DNA from 3 places in the Paenibacillus sp. 4624 genome. Region 3 is predicted to be linked to each of the others. Evidence: riboswitches for the same ligand, from Rfam matches in the RefSeq annotation. Region 3 holds a riboswitch; each other region holds the start of a gene.
The links. A riboswitch is a leader RNA that binds a small molecule or an ion and turns the genes downstream of it on or off. The one in region 3 is predicted to bind cobalamin.
Positions count from the first base shown of each region.

Region 1: another riboswitch for cobalamin. It lies ahead of nikB (nickel ABC transporter permease); the one in region 3 lies ahead of cobJ (precorrin-3B C(17)-methyltransferase).
Region 2: another riboswitch for cobalamin. It lies ahead of ABIE27_RS22335 (ABC transporter substrate-binding protein); the one in region 3 lies ahead of cobJ (precorrin-3B C(17)-methyltransferase).

Region 1 is NZ_JBNDJR010000012.1:27,098-33,271, forward strand. It holds gene ABIE27_RS24195 (ABC transporter substrate-binding protein) at 1-134, opposite strand, end outside; gene nikC (nickel transporter permease) at 153-986, opposite strand; gene nikB (nickel ABC transporter permease) at 990-1,979, opposite strand; cobalamin riboswitch at 2,103-2,297, opposite strand; gene ABIE27_RS24210 (AraC family transcriptional regulator) at 2,396-3,232, opposite strand; gene ABIE27_RS24215 (alpha-glucosidase/alpha-galactosidase) at 3,461-4,759, shown strand; gene ABIE27_RS24220 (response regulator) at 4,881-5,582, opposite strand; gene ABIE27_RS24225 (ATP-binding protein) at 5,583-6,174, opposite strand, start outside.
Region 2 is NZ_JBNDJR010000010.1:233,241-239,414, reverse strand. It holds gene cobT (nicotinate-nucleotide--dimethylbenzimidazole phosphoribosyltransferase) at 1-168, opposite strand, end outside; gene ABIE27_RS22345 (ABC transporter ATP-binding protein) at 214-996, opposite strand; gene ABIE27_RS22340 (FecCD family ABC transporter permease) at 1,026-2,072, opposite strand; gene ABIE27_RS22335 (ABC transporter substrate-binding protein) at 2,069-3,064, opposite strand; cobalamin riboswitch at 3,465-3,594, opposite strand; gene ABIE27_RS22330 (histidine phosphatase family protein) at 3,773-4,432, opposite strand; gene cbiB (adenosylcobinamide-phosphate synthase CbiB) at 4,426-5,403, opposite strand; gene ABIE27_RS22320 (adenosylcobinamide amidohydrolase) at 5,441-6,174, opposite strand, start outside.
Region 3 is NZ_JBNDJR010000002.1:468,495-474,668, reverse strand. It holds gene cobJ (precorrin-3B C(17)-methyltransferase) at 1-1,597, opposite strand, end outside; cobalamin riboswitch at 1,975-2,163, opposite strand; gene ABIE27_RS06460 (uroporphyrinogen-III synthase) at 2,339-3,169, opposite strand; gene ABIE27_RS06455 (GerAB/ArcD/ProY family transporter) at 3,301-4,569, opposite strand; gene ABIE27_RS06450 (hypothetical protein) at 4,626-4,847, opposite strand; gene ABIE27_RS06445 (Ger(x)C family spore germination protein) at 4,840-6,030, opposite strand; gene ABIE27_RS06440 (spore germination protein) at 6,044-6,174, opposite strand, start outside.

The DNA.
Region 1 (6,174 bases), on a different contig from region 3:
TCCACACCAGAAGGTTTCCCCGCAGCATCTGATGATGAAGGTGTTGAATTGTTGTCTTTACCACAAGCCGCGAGCAACAGAATAATCATCATTGATATGATAGCCAGCAACCATGTTTTTTGAACCTTGCTCATGCTTCCCATTCCCTTCAGTTACACTGTATTTTTCTTGGGATCAAGCACATCTCGCAGACTGTCCCCCAGCAAATTAAATATGATAACCGTGCTAAATATCGCAAGCCCCGGATAGATTAGCAGCCAAGGCGCTGTTTGCAGATATCTTCTGCCTTCATTCAACATCGCTCCCCACTCAGGATCAGGCGGCTGTGCACCCAGCCCGAGAAAAGACAGTCCCGAGATCGACAACATCATGCCGCCCACGTCCATCATTGCCATGACAATCAAAGGGGGCAACATATTCGGCAGAATCGTTCTGCTAATGATTTGAATTTTACGCGCACCGCTGAATGCAGCGGCAGTGACGAACTCTTTTTGCTGAAGAGAAATGACCAGGCTTCGGGCCATCCGTGCATACTTTGCCCACCAGACGACGGAGAGTGCAACCACCGTGTTAAATAGTCCCGGCCCTAACATCCCTACTACGGCAATCGCAAAAATCAAACCAGGAAATGCCATCAACGTATCGCACAGCCGCATCAGCATCGTATCCACCAGTCCTCGCAGAAAACCTGCAACGACACCAACCGCTGCACCTAAGCTGAAAACAATACCGATCATCATAAAGGTGAGCAACAGAGATGTGCGTGCTCCATATAAAAGTCGGGACAGGACACATCGCCCAAGCTGATCCGTGCCGAGTGGATATTCGGGGCTGGATGGTTGCAACACTTTGGCAAAATTCGTGGCAAGTGGATCGTGAGGTGCCAGAAGCGGCGCAATCAAAGCCAGAACGATCCAACCCGCAGTCAGGGATAGCAAAAAAATAAATAGACGACGTTGTGTCAGGTATGCTCGAATCTTCATCATCATCTACACATCCACATCCAGTTGAATGCGCGGATCACGCAGATGTGTCCAGAGATCCACGATCAGATTCAGGGTGACATAGATGACTGCCATCCAAATCACATACCCCTGTATCAGGGGATAGTCCCGAGTGAAAATGGCATCCACCGCCATCTGGCCTACCCCCGGCCATACGAATAAACTTTCCACAATCGCTGCTCCGCCAAGTAATGCTCCCGTTGTCATGCCCAGAAGTGTCACAATCGGCAGCAGTGAATTCGGCAAAATATGCTGCCAAATGATCATCGATTCCTTCACACCTCTCGCTCTTGCTCCCACCACGTAATTCTGGCCGATCTCCTCCAGCATGACTGCACGAATCTGCCGGCTGTATTGGGCGATCAGTGGAATAGCCAGTGTGACCGCAGGCAGGATCAGGCTGTGCCAGCCGGAATTACCCATAACGGGTAACAGCTTCAGCTGTACACCAAATACGAGCATCAGCAGCATGCCCAGCCAAAAGCTTGGCATGGATAGACCGGCAAACGAAAACAGGCGAATGACATAATCGAGCCATCGATTCCGGCGTACAGCCGAAAGAACTCCCAGCGGAAAGGAAATCAAAATCACCAGAAACATCGCACTCCCGGTTAACTTGAGCGTTGCTGGAAGGCGGGCCATTAACACATCCAGTACGGGACGGTCGTATTTATACGACGTACCAAAGTCTCCGGTGACCACTTGCCCTAGCCAGGTTCCATACCGAACAAGAAACGGCTTGTCCAACCCGAGCTCTGACCTCACCTGTCTGACCAGTTCATCCGAAGGTGTAACTCCAGTGGACATCAGCATCAGTCTGGCGGGATCTCCAGGAGACAGATACGTTAATAGAAATGTCAGGAAGGTGATTCCAAACAGAACGGCGACCAGTTGTACTAACCGTTTAACGATATATCTGCCCAATAATAAAACGCCCTTCCCCGGTTTAATGCGCGTGTACGCCATCATTCTCATTTATTTCAATCCAATTCAAAAAAGCGCCCTTCTCCGTTTCACGGGATAAGGACGCCTTAAATAAACAGATTTTCAGAAAAAATCATGCTCTTTAAACACCTTCCTATCTCCCGTAGGGTACTGCTGTGTTTGTCCAACCTGGCAGGTCTCCTGGCTTCAGCATCATTGCCATAACAGCTCCTTCCCGGTCTTCTCCAGACCAGTGGATATGCTGCCTGACTCCTCTGTTACAGTGGCGGGACCGCGCCGGCATCACACCGGACTTCCCTTTTAAGCTTCTACCCCAGCGGGTAGAGCACCAAGTTCCACGTATTCAATTCACTAAAAGTTGGTATCTGTTACACTTCTGTATCAGTATAGCGGCATACGGAATAATGTTCAAAACTTTTCTTTTAAAATTGAAATCATAAATGCGGCTAATACCGTACTCGCGAACCCTTGGGTGACACCCCTGTCACACGTTTGAACATTTTGGAAAAGAGTAACGGGTCAGTGTATCCAACGGAGTGGGCTACTTCACTCACAGACAACATCGGGTTGCGAAGCAGTTCCGCCGCACGATTCATGCGATACTCCAGGAAAAAGGCTTGTAGCGACTTGCCGTATCGCTCTTTGAACAACCCCGATAAATACGTTCGATCTAACCCGACAGCCTGTGCGATATCCAGAATAGTGGTACGCTGACTATACCGATTCTCCATAAACCGCACAGCCTGCCGAATATAAGTCTCTTTCGTCGACAGGAGGGGGTTTTCTTCTTCTTTGATCGGTGAGGATGCAATTAATGCTGCCATAAGTCGATATAACAGGCTTTGATGCATTACATCCCCTCCTGGAAGGGAACTCGTTCCAGCCTGAAGCATCTCGTCATACAGCGCTGCCATCATATTCGGTTCATGAGCAGTGAACACCGGGTGCTCCTCACTTAACTGCGCACGCTGCATAAAAGCCTTCGCCTGTACACCTCTGAAGCCAAACCATGAATATGTCCAAGGCTCTTCTGCATCGGCTTCATAATGAATGACCGTGTCGGGTAAAATGAGGAATCCTTGGCCCTCGCTCAGAGGATATTCACGATCTCCCATATAAACCGTACCATGACCCTCATGTACGTAATGCACGATATAGGAATCACGCACTCCCGGCCCCCAATAGTGGGCAGGATCACATGCCTCCCAGCCGTAAAATAACAAAACCAGTTCCATCTGCGTCCAGCCGGCAGAGACCACATTCATTTCAACTTTCCGACTCATGTTTCCCCTCCTTTCGACGATGAGGTTAAAGACATCTTAAGGCGAGCCCACATATTCTCTTATCTGTTCATACAATAAATTATAACAGGTGGAAGAAAGGAAATCTTGCTGAAAACGAAAACAAAAATGGGATTATGCCATATTCGAGAGGGTTTGAGCCATAGTGATATGAGCCTGTTCGGCCTATAGTTGGGGTACAACATTTTTTTCGGGAAGGATGAACTTGAGATGAACAAAATTACGTTTCTCGGTGCAGGCAGCACCGTTTTTGTAAAAAATGTATTGGGTGATGTGATGATGACGGAGGCCTTGCAGGACTTCGAACTGGCCTTGTTTGATATTGATGCTGAACGTCTAAGTGACTCGGAGCGTTTGTTACAAAGCTTGGCCCAGTCGCTCGGAAGCCGCTGTTCTGTTAAAACATACGTTGATCGCAAGGAAGCACTCCGCGGAGCTAAATATGTAATCAATGCCATCCAGGTGGGCGGGTATGACCCGTGTACGATTACCGATTTTGAAATTCCGAAGAAATATGGCCTGCGTCAAACGATTGCCGATACGCTCGGCATTGGCGGAATCTTCCGTAACTTGCGTACCATTCCGGTGATGCTGGACTTCGCCAAGGATATGCAGGAAGTATGCCCGGACGCCTGGTTCCTGAACTACACGAACCCGATGGCTGTACTCACCAATGTCATGAACGTGCATGGCGGAATTAAAACGGTTGGTCTGTGTCACAGTGTACAAGTCTGCGTACCACATCTGTTCGATTCGCTGGGGATTGACCAGACTGGTGTCGTTGCCAAAATTGCTGGCATTAACCACATGGCATGGCTCCTGGAAGTAACAAAAGATGGCGTCGATCTGTATCCTGAGATCAAACGTCGTGCGAGACAGAAACAGCAGGAGACTCACGACGATATGGTACGTTATGAACTCATGCATCGCTTCGGTTATTATGTCACAGAGTCTTCTGAGCATAGTGCAGAATATCATCCGTATTTTATCAAACGCAACTACCCGGAACTGATCGAACGCTTCAACATCCCGCTCGATGAGTATCCACGCCGCTGTGTAAACCAGATTGCTGATTGGAAGGAAATGCGAGAGAAGCTGTTCGCGAGTGAAAATATTCAGCATACCCGCAGCCATGAATATGCTTCGCACATTATGGAAGCGATGGAGACAGACCGTCCGTATAAAATTGGCGGAAATGTCATGAACAACGGGCTCATCACCAACTTGCCACGCGAAGCTTGTGTCGAGGTTCCTTGTCTGGTCGATGGCTCCGGCATCAGCCCGACGTATATTGGTGACCTGCCGCCACAGCTGGCAGCGCTGAACCGTACCAATATCAACACCCAATTGCTCACCATCGAAGCCGCAATTACAGGCAAAAAGGAGCATATCTATCACGCGGCTATGCTTGATCCGCATACGGCTGCCGAGCTGTCCATGGACGACATCGTGGCGATGTGCGACGATTTGATTGAAGCTCATGGCGACTGGCTGCCAAAATTCTCATAATATAACCAACAAGACATATACAAACAAAGATTATATCCAAGATATATGACCAAAATATACAAACCAAGCACCGTGCTTTTCGAAATGGAAGGGGACGGTGCTCTTTTTCACTTAGTTCAGATTACTCCGCAGGCAGCAGAAAACGATATCCAATCCCCGGTTCCGTCTGAATATAGGATGGCCGTGTGGGATCTTCCTTCAATTTTTTACGCAAATGACCCACATACACCCGCAAATAGTGGCTGTCCGACTCATGATGATGCGCACCCCATACTTGTTGCAAAAGCTGGCGCTGGGTAATGATTTTGCCTGCATTTGAAGCAAGTACCTTTAACATCTCATATTCTGTCGGCGTTAATTTGATCTGCTCTCCATCCAGTTCAACCTGCCTGAGAGCCAAATCGATAACCAGTGAGCCAAATCGTAAAATGGGTTCATCCGTTGTTTTGGCCACATGCCGCAGCGCCACCCGAATTCGGGCAACCAGTTCACCCATGCCAAACGGCTTCGTCACATAATCATCTGCACCTGCATCCAGTGCGGCAATTTTATCAGCCTCCTGATCCTTCGCTGTCAGCACGATAATCGGCACCTGTGACCACTCCCGAATGCGGTGAAGCACGTCCATACCAGATATGCCCGGCAAACCCAGGTCCAGTATAATCAGATCGGGATGCACCATACTTGCCTGCATAATACCCTCTTCTCCATCAGCACACTCATAATGATCATATTGGTGAGCCTGGAGGGTCACTTTTAACAGTTTGCGAATCTGTGGTTCATCATCAATGACCAGAATGCGAGCCCCTAATGCGGCATTCATTTAATCTCCAACCTCTCCTTGCACTGTATAGGAAAATGGCATTCCATCCCTTCCCACAGGCAACTCTATACGTATTCTTGTTCCTCCATCCGGATTCCCCTCAGCTTGGATCGTTCCTCCGTGAACTTCCACAATCCCTTTGCAGATCGCGAGGCCCAGTCCGGTTCCCGTAATATGCTGCGTGGAGGGTGAGCGATAAAATTTATCAAACACGCGAGTGCGCTCCGGTTCCTCAATACCAACACCCTGATCATCTACGATGAAGGTCACACAACTCTGACTCGGTTCATTCTTAACCCTTATGATCACCATGCTCTCATCGGGTGAATATTTGATTGCATTGCTGACGATGTTCACGAGCACCTGCTCGAGCAGCACCTCATCTCCGTCAAAAAAGACGGGGTCTTCCGGCAGTTGCACCGTAACTTCACGGTGAGGGCTGAATTCTCTGACTTTTGCCAAAACAATGCTCATCATATCTCCTACATCACACCATTTGCGATTTAGTTGCAGCATACCGCTCTCCAGCCGCACCATGCCAAGCAAGTTGGTCACGAGACGATTCATACGCAACGCGCCATCACGAATATTT
Region 2 (6,174 bases), on a different contig from region 3:
TTGGCCTGTCATCCCTGCAAGTCGAATCACAAGTTCTTCCAATTTCCCGAGACTACCCGGCGGTTTCGTCAGTATATCCACATGAGCAGACGTTTCCGCAGCAATTTTTGAATCAGGAGCCGCAATCTTATTTAACACTTGCTCCAATACCTGTTCTTCCTTCTTCATTCAACCAGCACTTCCTTCATCAAAATAGAGGCTATCCCGCCTCGTTTAATCCATGTCCCGCCGCAACAACAGTTGAGGAACCGAATGATCCGGATGGGACACCATCGCAGGTTTAACACGAAAAATCTCTTGAATCTGCTCTCCCGTCATCAAGCTATAAGGTGTCCCCTCTCCGACTACCTTGCCTTCACGCAAAGCCAAGATATGATCGCAGAACAAAGCAGCCAGATTGAGATCATGCAATACCGCTACAATCGTAATGTTGCTCTTCTTCTGCCATGCTGCTAACAACTCCATAAACTGCAATTGATATTTGATATCGAGAAACGTCGTTGGTTCGTCAAGCAATAGTAATCGCGGCTCCTGTGCCATGACCTTGGCCAAGGCTACTCGCTGCCGTTGTCCGCCACTAAGGGAATCCAGCGGTCGATCTGCCAGTTCCGTGAGTCCCAGTTCTTCAAGCACTCTGTCCACCACACGGGCTCCCTCTGCCGATTCACGGCCTAGCCAGTTTTGGTAAGGATAACGTCCCATCTCAACAACATCTCGAACCGGATAGGAAATTGCGGGTAAGCCATCCTGTTGTAGAACTGCAATCATGCGTGACAGTTCCTTACGACTATATGATCCGATATCTCGACCATCAATGCTGATCTGGCCTTCGCTTAACGGTTCCGTTCCTGCAATAAGCTGGAGTAGTGTTGATTTTCCGCTTCCATTTGGGCCAACGACACCCCACCAATCTCCTTCTTTAATTCGCCAATCGGTAGGATGCAGGGCATGATAATCACCATAGGTTTTGCCCGCCCGTGCAACAGTTACCAACATAGCAGCGGCAGCATCATCTTTTTCGGCAGTCACGGCATCATCCCTTTCCTCAGCTTTTTATTCCGATGCAACAGGTAAGCGAAGAATGGCGCACCGACAAAAGCGGTCACAACGCCTAGCGGTATTTCAGTCGGTGCCAGCAAGGAGCGAGCTATGGTGTCTGCCCATACCATAAAAATCGCACCACCAATCGCAGACAAAGGTACCAGCAATCGATAATCCGGCCCCACCAGCAATCGCAAAATATGCGGAATAACCAAGCCCACAAAACCGATGACTCCTGAAACAGAAACAGCTCCTGCCGTTAGCAATGTACCTACAGCGAGCACAGATAACTTGAGCCTGTCCACACCAACACCAATATGCGCTGCCTGACGTTCACCCAGTGCCAAGACATTCAGCGAACGTGCCCGGCTCCATAGAAAAATTAATCCAAGCAGAAAATACGGGAAAAGGATGGTCGTATACGACCACCCGCGCAGTGCCAGACTTCCCATCGTCCAGTATATAATTTCATTGATTGTCTGCTTCGACATGGTCGATAGGAAGGAAACGACCGCCCCCAAGAAACTTTGCATGACCACACCTGCCAGAATCAGGCTGTGTGTTGGTATTTTCCGCCCTTCACGAGCCAGCGACAACACAAACCATAACGTGACTACACCGGTCAAAAAAGCAACCAGCGGCAGTGTCCAAATACCAATTATAGCGTACTGTAAACCAAAGAATATCAGGAATGCCGCCCCCACCGAAGCACCAGAGGAAACCCCCAGTGTGAATGGATCAGCCAGAGGATTGCGTAGCACACCTTGAAAGCCCGCCCCTGCAATTGCTAGTGAAGCACCTACGAGCATCGCAAGTAAGACACGCGGGAAGCGCACTTTCCAGATAATCTGTTCGGCAGCCTTGCTCCAATCGGGTGTAATCCAGTCACCCACCCATGGCATGTTGTGAACGAGAATACCAGCGATGTCCCGGATGGGCAGCGCCACTGAACCAATGCCCGTACAGATGAGCACGGTAAGCACCAGCAGCACCACACCCATCGTTCCGAACAGGATCAGCTTTCTGCTCATTTGAACAGGTCAGGATAGATCGCTTTGGCAACATCTTTCAACCCTTGAGTTATACGTGGGCCCGGACGGCTGAGCAAGTTGGCATCCAGTCCAATCACAGCATTGTTTTTCATCGCCGTAATTTGATCCCAGCCGCTACGTGCTTTGATAATCTGATCCAGCGTTTTGGAATTTTCGTCAACAACATCATTTGTATACAGAATAACGTCCGGGTTGGAGGCAATCACATTTTCCTCGTTAATCTCATACCAACCTTCTTTATCAGCAGCAATATTCATTCCTCCAGCTACGGTGATCAGTTCATCCATGAACTCACCTTTACCAACCGTCCAGCCTGGGGAGAACTCGATGTATACTTTTTTCTTATCTTCTGGTTTTACGGCTTTGACCGCTTCGGTTACATCTGTTACATCCTGCTTCATCTGTGTAATCAGCTTCTGTGCCTGCTCTTGATGATCGGTAATTTTACCGAATGTTTCGATATTGTTTATCACATCGTCAATGGATTTAGGATCGGTTTTGAAAATGGTGATGCCCAGATCACGCAGCTTTTTCACTGCATCCTCACTCAATGAAATGCCTCCGAATACGATATCCGCATCTGCTGCAATAACGGATTCTTCATTCGGCTTGTTAATACCGCCCATTTTTGCTTTTGTTTTTGCCGCTTCCGGATAATCATCATAATCGGAAACACCAATAATTTCATTGTCCAACCCAAGGGCAAACAGAGACTCTGTTTCAGCCGGAGATACGGATACGATTTTGGTTGGTGCTTTTTCAAAAGTGAAAGACTCACCCGTTGCATCCGTAACGGTCAGTGGATATTGGGTTTTAAGATCCTTTTGTGTTTGCTCTTGAGACTGCTCCTGTGCAGGTTGCTGTGAGCTGCCCGCTCCTTCTTTTGTTGCGGTATTACCGCATCCAGCCAGCGCCAGTGCCAACATTGCTGCGCTCAACAGGGATGTGAGTGCTTTCCAGTTCTTAATCATTGATTTAAACTCCCCTTCTCTATCTGTACTATTGTTGTTGCTTTTGTTATATACACGATGCCACTCCGATTGCAGTACCATTTTCCGATCGCTGTTACCCCCAGATTTTTTTTAATTCCCTTATTCAAAAGGAAAAATTCGGTGATAAGCGTATGCTTTCGATGTAGCTTTCTTGTAGAAAGCTTTCAGGCGAGCACTTCGTTTCTCCGAATTGGTTCTGCACTCTCCGTTATACGTGTATAAAATGACTCCACCACATCGTGTACAACAAAAAAATCCCTGATCCTTAAACAAGGATGAGGGATGACGTCTCGCATACGGCACTCCGGATACATGTTCAGCAGATAACTGTCCATGCGCACAGAATGGCCCGAAACGTTGTCCTTTCCTCGAAGGAACACCGGCTTGTACGTCCAGGGCTGGTAATCTGACTTACAGGATGGCTCCTGTTTCACAGTGGCGGGACCGTGCCGGATTTGCACCAGCTTCCCCATTTTACCCTTGTGCGCACCATAACTTGTCCTTGTTCACCTTGAACATTGGCTTTGCACGAGGGACCCTTGGTCGTTAAAGATGGTTAATTCAGATCAAACATTTTCGCAGTGCTCTTCGCACGAATCACGTCAGTTCAGGCCTCTCAGCACATCACACTAAATATGTCCGTCCGAGTCACACTTCTGTTGTGATTATAGGGTATATTGCACCACCTTACAACCCGATGTACGGAAAATTCACTCGTCTGCCAAGCCAGTGATCCCCTTGCTTTTCAAGATCAACCTGAATAGCCTGTCCAGGGATGACATGTGTATCCCAAAACCCCACGCCGTTGATGAGCCGGGACATCATATAACGGATCACACCGCCATGTGTCACAATAAGTGTCTTGTGTGAATGTTTATGTGAATGCTCCGACCAGATATGTTCGTGCAGAAAAGAATCCACTCGTTCCGCGAAAGTCCGCCACGCTTCTCCTTCAGGGGGGAATACCTTGCGGGGATCATCAATCCAGCTCCGGTACAAGAGATTATCCTTCAATTGCTCATAATTCAGGCCTTCCCATTGTCCAAAATGATTCTCGCGCAGGCGCGAATCAAACGTCGCTTGCTCAATCATCTGCGGTGCAATGTGTGCCAGCGTCTGACGGCAACGAAGCAGATCACTGCAATACACCGCATCCCATGTGAGATTGCGGCACTGCTCGCTCAGCAGAGCCAGCTCTTCTTGCGCGTCAGGCAACAGGCCAATGTCGGTATGGCCCAAATATTTTTTTTCCACATTCCACTGGGTTGTTCCATGACGGATCAGTACGATGCTCCGCTTCGACGAAAACTGTTTTGATCCAAGCTGTTCTAATTCTTTAATTACCACAACAACGCACCTCCTGCTAACCACACACCCCAGGTTGCCAAGAAACAAAGGCTCACAAAAGCTCCCGCTGACCAAAACATCAGTCGTGTCGTTCGCACGATATCTTCCGACTCCATCGGCCGCGCAGCTTCGCCCATATAAGCTCGAAATGAAGCAACGCCGTGATACACGTTATGCCCGCCCAGCCGAATGCCTAGCGCTCCAGCCACTGCCGACTCGGGAAAACCGCTATTCGGGCTGGGATGCAGCCTCGCGTCCCGAGAAACCATACGCGCTGCGCCTTTGGCATCCAGTTTTAGCACCCATGCGCCTACAATTAACAGCAGAGCGGTCACGCGCGCGGGAATCCAGTTAGCCCAATCATCAAGCCGGGCGGAGGCCCAGCCGAGATGCAGATATTTATCATTTTTATATCCAACCATGGAATCCAGCGTATTGACGGCACGGTAGGCCATAGCCAGCGGAGCACCACCAATGAGCGCATAGAATAGCGGCGACACAATGGCATCCACAATGTTTTCCGCAACGGTCTCCACCGTTCCCCGAACAACCTCCGGCTCGTCCAGATGCGCCGTATCACGTCCAACAATCATGCCGAGTGAACGCCTGGCTCCAGGCCAATCCTGCTGTTTCAGGTGGCGGTACACTTCCATGCCTGCATCACGCAAACCTTTGGAAGCAATCGTTGTTGCGATCAGGATAATTTCGGCTGCAGCCGCCAAGATCGGATGAATCAGATCCAGCAGAAGGAGCAGACCCCATGTGACAGCAAAAGCCCCCCCTGCAATCAAGATCGGGAACCAGATCCCCGCTTTTTTCAGTCCCATATCTGTATGTACACGTGCACGAATAACACGCTCCAGTGCCGAGATGCCTTTCCCCATGCCGATAACGGGATGCGGAATCCAGCGCGGGTCTCCGATGCATCGGTCTAATATGTATGCAAGAATGATGATCCAAGCTCCAGACATGCCAATCCAGAACGATGATGTCCATAGATGCTCCAATTCAAATGTCATTACTGTGCCCGTTCCTTTCTTTCCATCGCAATCCGGCCTGAAGGCTTTCTGTCACCGTGTCATATACCAGTCTGCCGATAACCGCGCCCAAAGCAGTAGCCGTACCCGCATATGCGTGAATCGGCTTTGTTTCATGCTCGTCCTGACGTACAGCAAGTACAATGGCATCGGTTGTTGTACCTGTGGCAGGAAGTCCGTTCTCCATATCGGCAATACCTGCATCGGCAAGAGCAGCAGCCTTGGCCTCCACTGCCGTCTGAACCGCATTAACCATCGCCCCTGGGGTCATCTGTCCGTTGAACCACAGCATGATATTAATCGTACCGGGGATATATGAAATTCTGTTTTGTTTTTCCCCATGCACATCAAAAACAGTTCTCTCCGAACTTGCCCGTGCTGCATTGGATACGCCTGCAGTCGTACAGCACAACAGACCGAATGCTGAACTCGTATACTCCTGAATAGAGGTATGCTCCATTCTGACCGCAGTTAACAACCCTGCACACTGATCGGCTTGCTCTTGCCATTCATACAGCGCCTCTGCGATATCACGGGGTGGATCATCACATCGGTAGTGTTTGTCCACATAGATGTTAAATACACGATTTAATTCGAGCATACCACCGCCGTATACTGCGCTGGAAAGTGCGAGAGCAGGTTGTGGGCTCTGTGCTTTAACATGCCGTTCATGAGCAGAGATGTGCAGACCCGGCCAGGAAGAGG
Region 3 (6,174 bases):
CCTTGATCACATCCCCAATCGGCACCACGATAAAGTTTGCTGCGCGTAACTCGTCTACCAGCGCTTCCGGTTCAAACGTCGGCACTCTGAGAATAATCTGGTGCTCCGGCGTATACTCAAGCTCGCCGTCCTCGCTTGCGCACTGCGCCAGCAGGGCCATCTGAGCGGCGGTGAACTTTTTGTTGCCCACGCCAGGCGACACGCCGATCTCAAAGAGCGGCGCCTTGCGCCCAGGCACGGGCACAGCAGCGGCTACGCCAAGCACCGCTGCGCCGCTCGCGCCCTGCGCGCCCGCTGCCGCCGGGCCTGACGCTGCCGCGTCCAGCCAGCGGCTTGCCGCTTCGCCCGCGAGCGCACCGCCTGCCGCGAGCCGCGTCAGCGCCTCGGCGGCAAGCTCGGCTGCGCCGGCGCGTGGCGCCACAGCGGCAGCGCGCGGTGCGGCCTCTGCCGCCGCGGACGCGGGCCGCTCTGCGGCAAGCACGGCGGTGCCAGCACCGCGTGCCGGGCTTGCCGCAGGCGGGGTTGCCGCCCATGCGCCTGCGGGCGGCTGCCCTTGCGGAGCCGTGCCCGCTCCGGCGCTGGCGCCGCGCAGGGCTGGCTCCGCCGGTGGCGCGGCCTGGGCATCGCGGGCCGCGCCATCGCCCGTTGCCTCGCCGGAGGCGGCAGCGCGGGCCGCGCCACCGCCCGTTGCCTCGCCGGAGGCGGCAGCGCGGGCCGCGCCATCGCCCGCTGCCTCGCCGGAGGCGGCAGCGCGGGCTTCTTGTGCGCCGAGCGACCATGGCTCGGCTTCGGTGCGTAGCCGCTCATGGGGCCTGAGCGGCTGTTCCGCGGAGTTCAGCGTATACTTCCGCTGATATCCGCGCGGGGTGACCATGAGTCCTTCGTACATCATGGTCGAGGAATTACCGATAATCACGGTGGTTAACATACCGATATCGTGATTCAGCATCTCCTCCAGCGTTGTCATGACCACGTCCTGACGCTCCCGATATGCACTTTTGACCAAGCCAACAGGTGTCTTCGGATCACGGTAACGAAGCAACATCTCTTGCGTCTCTACAATCTGGCGTGTACGCCGTCCACTGCGGGGATTATACAGAGCAATAACAAAATCGGCCGAAGCCGCTGCCTCAACCCGCCGAATAATGGTTTCCCATGGTGTCAGATGATCGCTAAGGCTGATCGTACACGCATCATGCATAACAGGCGCACCAAGCAAGGACGCACACGATTGAATCGCCGACACGCCAGGAATAACCTCAACAGCTACGCCAGTATCCGGCTTCCAGCCTTGCTCAATGAGCACTTCGTACACAAGCCCTGCCATGCCATACACCCCGGCATCCCCACTGGAGATTACGGCAACAATATGGCCCGCTTCCGCTTGTCTAACCGCTTCCTGTGCCCGGCTGACTTCCTCCGTCATGCCTGTACGTACAATGGCTTGTCCATTCAACAAAGGCCTGATCAGATCCACATAGGTGTTATATCCAATGATGACCTCGCTCTCCTGCAACGCATCTAGTGCCCGTTTAGTTATGTGCTCCATCGCACCTGGACCGAAACCGATGATCAGCAGCTTGCCTTGCTTTTGCATACCGTTTTCCCCCTCACTCCACTTGTCATACGATTAACGCTCAACCTTGTTTATCTAAAAGGTCCACTTCAAGAAAGTTTCTCCTTAACGCCGATCCAAAGTTTTTGCAATACAGATTTGTTTCTTTCACCTCATTGCCCTGTAACTCATCATTTCTTCTGCTCAACTCGGCAACTTCGTTCCTGTCCGAAAAACAAAAAAATCCCATCCTAATCACGGATGAGATACGCATGTACTTACACTCGGGAAACTTGGCCTGTAATACCCCAAAATAAGGAATCACAGGCAACCATAACAGCCCATATGGAGCCTCACAGGACAAACCACAGTTTGTCCCTTTCCCGAACTTATCGTACACCACTCCTTTCCGCGAAGGGTTTGGTGACACATGCAAGGTAGGTCTCCTGGCTCTGGATCATTAGCGTCCTTTCCTGTCTTCCCCGTTGTACCGAGTGACTTTCATGGAAAACGCTTCACCATTACAGTGGCGGGACCGCTCGGGACTTGCACCCGATTCCCTGTTACCTCTTGCTTTATGCAAGAGCACCTTGCTGCTTTCATATTGTCTTCATCATACCATCGGTCAGGAAATAATGTCCACGCTTCTCAAGATTGTCCTCTACATTAATTTTGGATAAAAATGAAAAAAAGATCCCGATCCGTAAACGGATCAGAACCTTTACATATCATTACAGAATAGAGCCACTTCGGGCATCTCTTGCCCTATGAATGCTCTCTTTATTATTCTTCCCGGACACCCACCGGATTCGCAGCAAAGTAACGTCCCAGTTCAACGATGAGCGCTCCCATCTTCTCCTCTTGCGGCACAACCAGCGCTTCAATGCCTTCCTCACGCATGGCATTCGCCGTAACTTTACCAACTGAGGCTGGGACTACTCCTTCTTTAAAGGCCGTCAGCATCTGCTGCAGCTTGCCTTGGGAAGTTGCATATTCCGTTAAGAATCGAACTTGCGGCCCACTTGTAAAAGCTACAGCCTCCAGCTTATGCTGAATGATCTCATTCAGCAGTTGCTCCAGCTCTGCCTCTTCCGGCGGTACGTGACGATACGGCAACACCTGTCGTACCACAGCCCCCTGTTCTTCTAACCAGCGGACCAGTTTAGGAGCCGTTTCCCCATGAAGCTGTAACATCACCTTTTTACCTGCCAGATCATGTGAGCCAAATTCCCGAATCAATCCGTCTGTACTACCATCATCATCTCGTACCAGAGGAGTCAACTTCAGTTTCTTGAGTGCATTCACTGTTTTGTATCCTCGGGCTGCAATACATGATTCAGCCAATACATTTCGAAGTTGTCCGGCTACATCCATGTCCTCAGCCATGTCGAACAAAGCATCTAGTCCCATACCCGTTGTAAAAATTGCCCAATCCGGCGGATCAGAAATCCAGGAAACCAGTCCATCTCGAATGTTACGATCATCCAGAAATACCGTGCCTTGTGCAGGACGCACAAGCGGGATTCCACCCATTTTCTCCACCAATAAAGACATCTCTTTGGACTTCCGCGGACCGGTTAAAGCGACGCGTACCCCTGCCAAATGTTGAGCCATTCATGTTCCCCCCGTTTATTAAGCCGAAAGTTCATCAATCTGACTACAGTATACAGGCTACTTGTACGGAGGGAAACCACGTCTGCTTGCTTTCCGGCCTCATTAGCTATAACGATTTTTTATGATTTTCATCAGGAAGGTTGCAAATTTCCGCCGCCATGTGATGTTTTACCTTTCTTCTCTATAGACTTTTCCGCTGACTTTTCACCAGACTTCTCTTCTGACTTCCCTTCAGAATGATCTGATTCACCAGATGCCTGCTCCTGCTTCTGTTCTCCTTCCTGCTGTTTGCCTCTGGATGCCCTCTCTCCCGATTCGGGGTTCGGGGCATATTGAGCTTTCTTTTTGCGCGGACGGAGGAACAGAAAAAAAACGATTGGAAATATCACCTCAAATACAATGGCAATCCATGTCCATTCACGAGTAAATCGATTTAGCTGGATCGCATTGCGGAAAAACCAGAAGGCACACACAAAACCCAGCAACGCAATCGGTCCGGTCAATACTTTCCCAGATACTTTGGGAATCATGCGTTTCAAACCCCAACACACAAAATACAGATCAAACGCAATCTTGGTAATGATACATGGCAAGGTTGCTGCCGCAAGCGCCAAGTCGAATCGGTCTAGAAAGTCACTAATCTGTAGCTGTCTTGCCAGCTCATACGATGGATACACAAGTCTTGAAGCAATCGGTACACCGATGGAAGTGATCGTTTCAATGACAATAAGCATCATGAGCAATCCTGTGACAATATTACCTGTGAGAATGGATTTTACTCGGAAGTCACTTCCCTTGATCACAAAGGGTAAAACAATCATCTCTCCATAAAACGAGAAGAGATACCAACTTCCCGTCCCCACACCTGCAAAGTCAACATCGAAATAGGGCTTTAGGTTATCCAGATCGATCTGCTGAATCAGCATAAACGGCACGATGATGGAGTTTAGCAAAAAGAGCACTACATACAACTCCACCATGCCAATCAGGGAACCTAGCCCTCCCCGGACGATAAATATAGCCATGACAAGCAGAGAGAGTACGATAATCGATATCGGTGTTGTCTCCAGCAATGTGATACTTACATAGTCCCCTGTTAGCCGAATATCTCTCGCAAATACAAAGAAGAAAAACGCGATGTACATCAATCCGGCTACTCTTCCGAGAAAGGGAAATCGCGTCACTAACGATTCAAACAGATCCTTATCTGGAAAACGCCGCTGAACACGACTGAGCATCCACATCGATGTAAGCATAATCAGAACAACGGGTATGTAGCAAAGATAAGCATGCTGCTCTGCATAAAAGATGGCTTGTGCATGAGGTTGCAGCAGTGTCCCCGTAATACTAAGCAACATGAGCATCAAGACCATCTGCCTGTGCGTTACCTTCTGATTCATCCTGTACCTCCTTCCGTACCTATTTCTTGTATATCACGATGCCATATGCCACATCATCAAGGCATGGGCAGTAGACGTTGAATAACATGACTCATCCATACCGATACAAATACGGTTTTGTTCAACGTTGTAACATAGAACCAGATGCCTATTCCAAGCACAATGATTCCATAAGACAACCAGCGATTAATGGGTGCCGCTTGTTTCAGATGCCTGAAATCCATAATTAGCACCCCAATCACCATTGCCAGATAGGTGTACAGCAGCGGTTTAATCATGCACGATGTCCTCCTCTACGACTCCGATCGGTTTATTGACAATACCCACATTCTCAATAATGACATGCGGTTCCACACTTACTTGAACCTGCGGATAGATAACCTCCCAGCGATCTTTAATCTTGTCCCATTCCTTGGGTAACTGCCTATGGATGGAACGTCCGATGCCGATAATATCCGCTTTAAATTTCTTTTGAACCAACCTTACACCTTCCTCAATATCCTCTTTGATCTTCCGGTGCACGGCCTCATTCAGATTCAAAATCTCCTTCTCGCGCCTGTCACCATAATCCGATTCATTGTCCACAAGCACACCCTTGGCATACATCTGAATGGTTACACTCACTTTGCCATTCACAATCTTGGGGTGGAGGGACGAATTGTTCTCGTTTAATTTAATGAACAAATCTCCTTCTCCGCGCGGGGCCTTAATCATGACCTCGGGTTCATTCGCTTCGCCCATCGCAAGAATCAATGCATCAGCCGGAGCCTTGTCCATCATGCCCACCAGCTTGTCTTTTTTGAAAATAGCTAATCCGTCCAGTTTAATATTGGTCACAGCGCCTTTCCAACCCTGAGGTACACTGTCCGAAACAGATGCGATCGGCAGAAAAGGATCAACCCCTTCATCTAGAATGGAGTCTATAAACGTTTTAAGGGATCTTGGATTCCTCATATTAAGAAAACATAGTTCTCGCACCATCTCGGAAGGGAACTTCTCAATCGGTGCATCTGTGTCCATGACCTTATGTGCTTCACCTCTTGTAACAACAGGAAGTGCTGATAACCGATTAAGGGGATATCGGGTGAACAGATCAAGCATCGGGGCAACACCGTCACGTGCCAGTTCTTCACCAATAAGGATGGTACGGCGATGTGCATAATAAATGCGACGAGAGATTGACTTCTGACCCTCAAGCGTCGTCCCGCGTAGGGTACGAGCCGTGTTGGAGAGGATAAACCATGGTTTGTCACCGCTCGTTCCTCCACCGCCTCCTTCACTACCCGATGCCCCTGACTGTCCAGGAAGGGCAATCTGCAGACTGGATCGGTATTCATCACCTTCTTTATCAGCAGCAATCCCGATTACAAAGGCAATATCATTGATCTCTTCACGATCCCAGCAGCCCGAAAGCAGGCAAGTACACAGGATCAACGCTACGATAGCCTTATATCTAATCAAACACCGCATGGACTCACCATCCTTCCTCTGCTTCTGGCGAACCATTAATATCTCTAGCCATACGTTTGCGATCCCGGTGCACGGTTGAAGGGCGATTGATCATTTTCCACCAAGGTACCCGAACTAGAATATCTTTCGTATCCT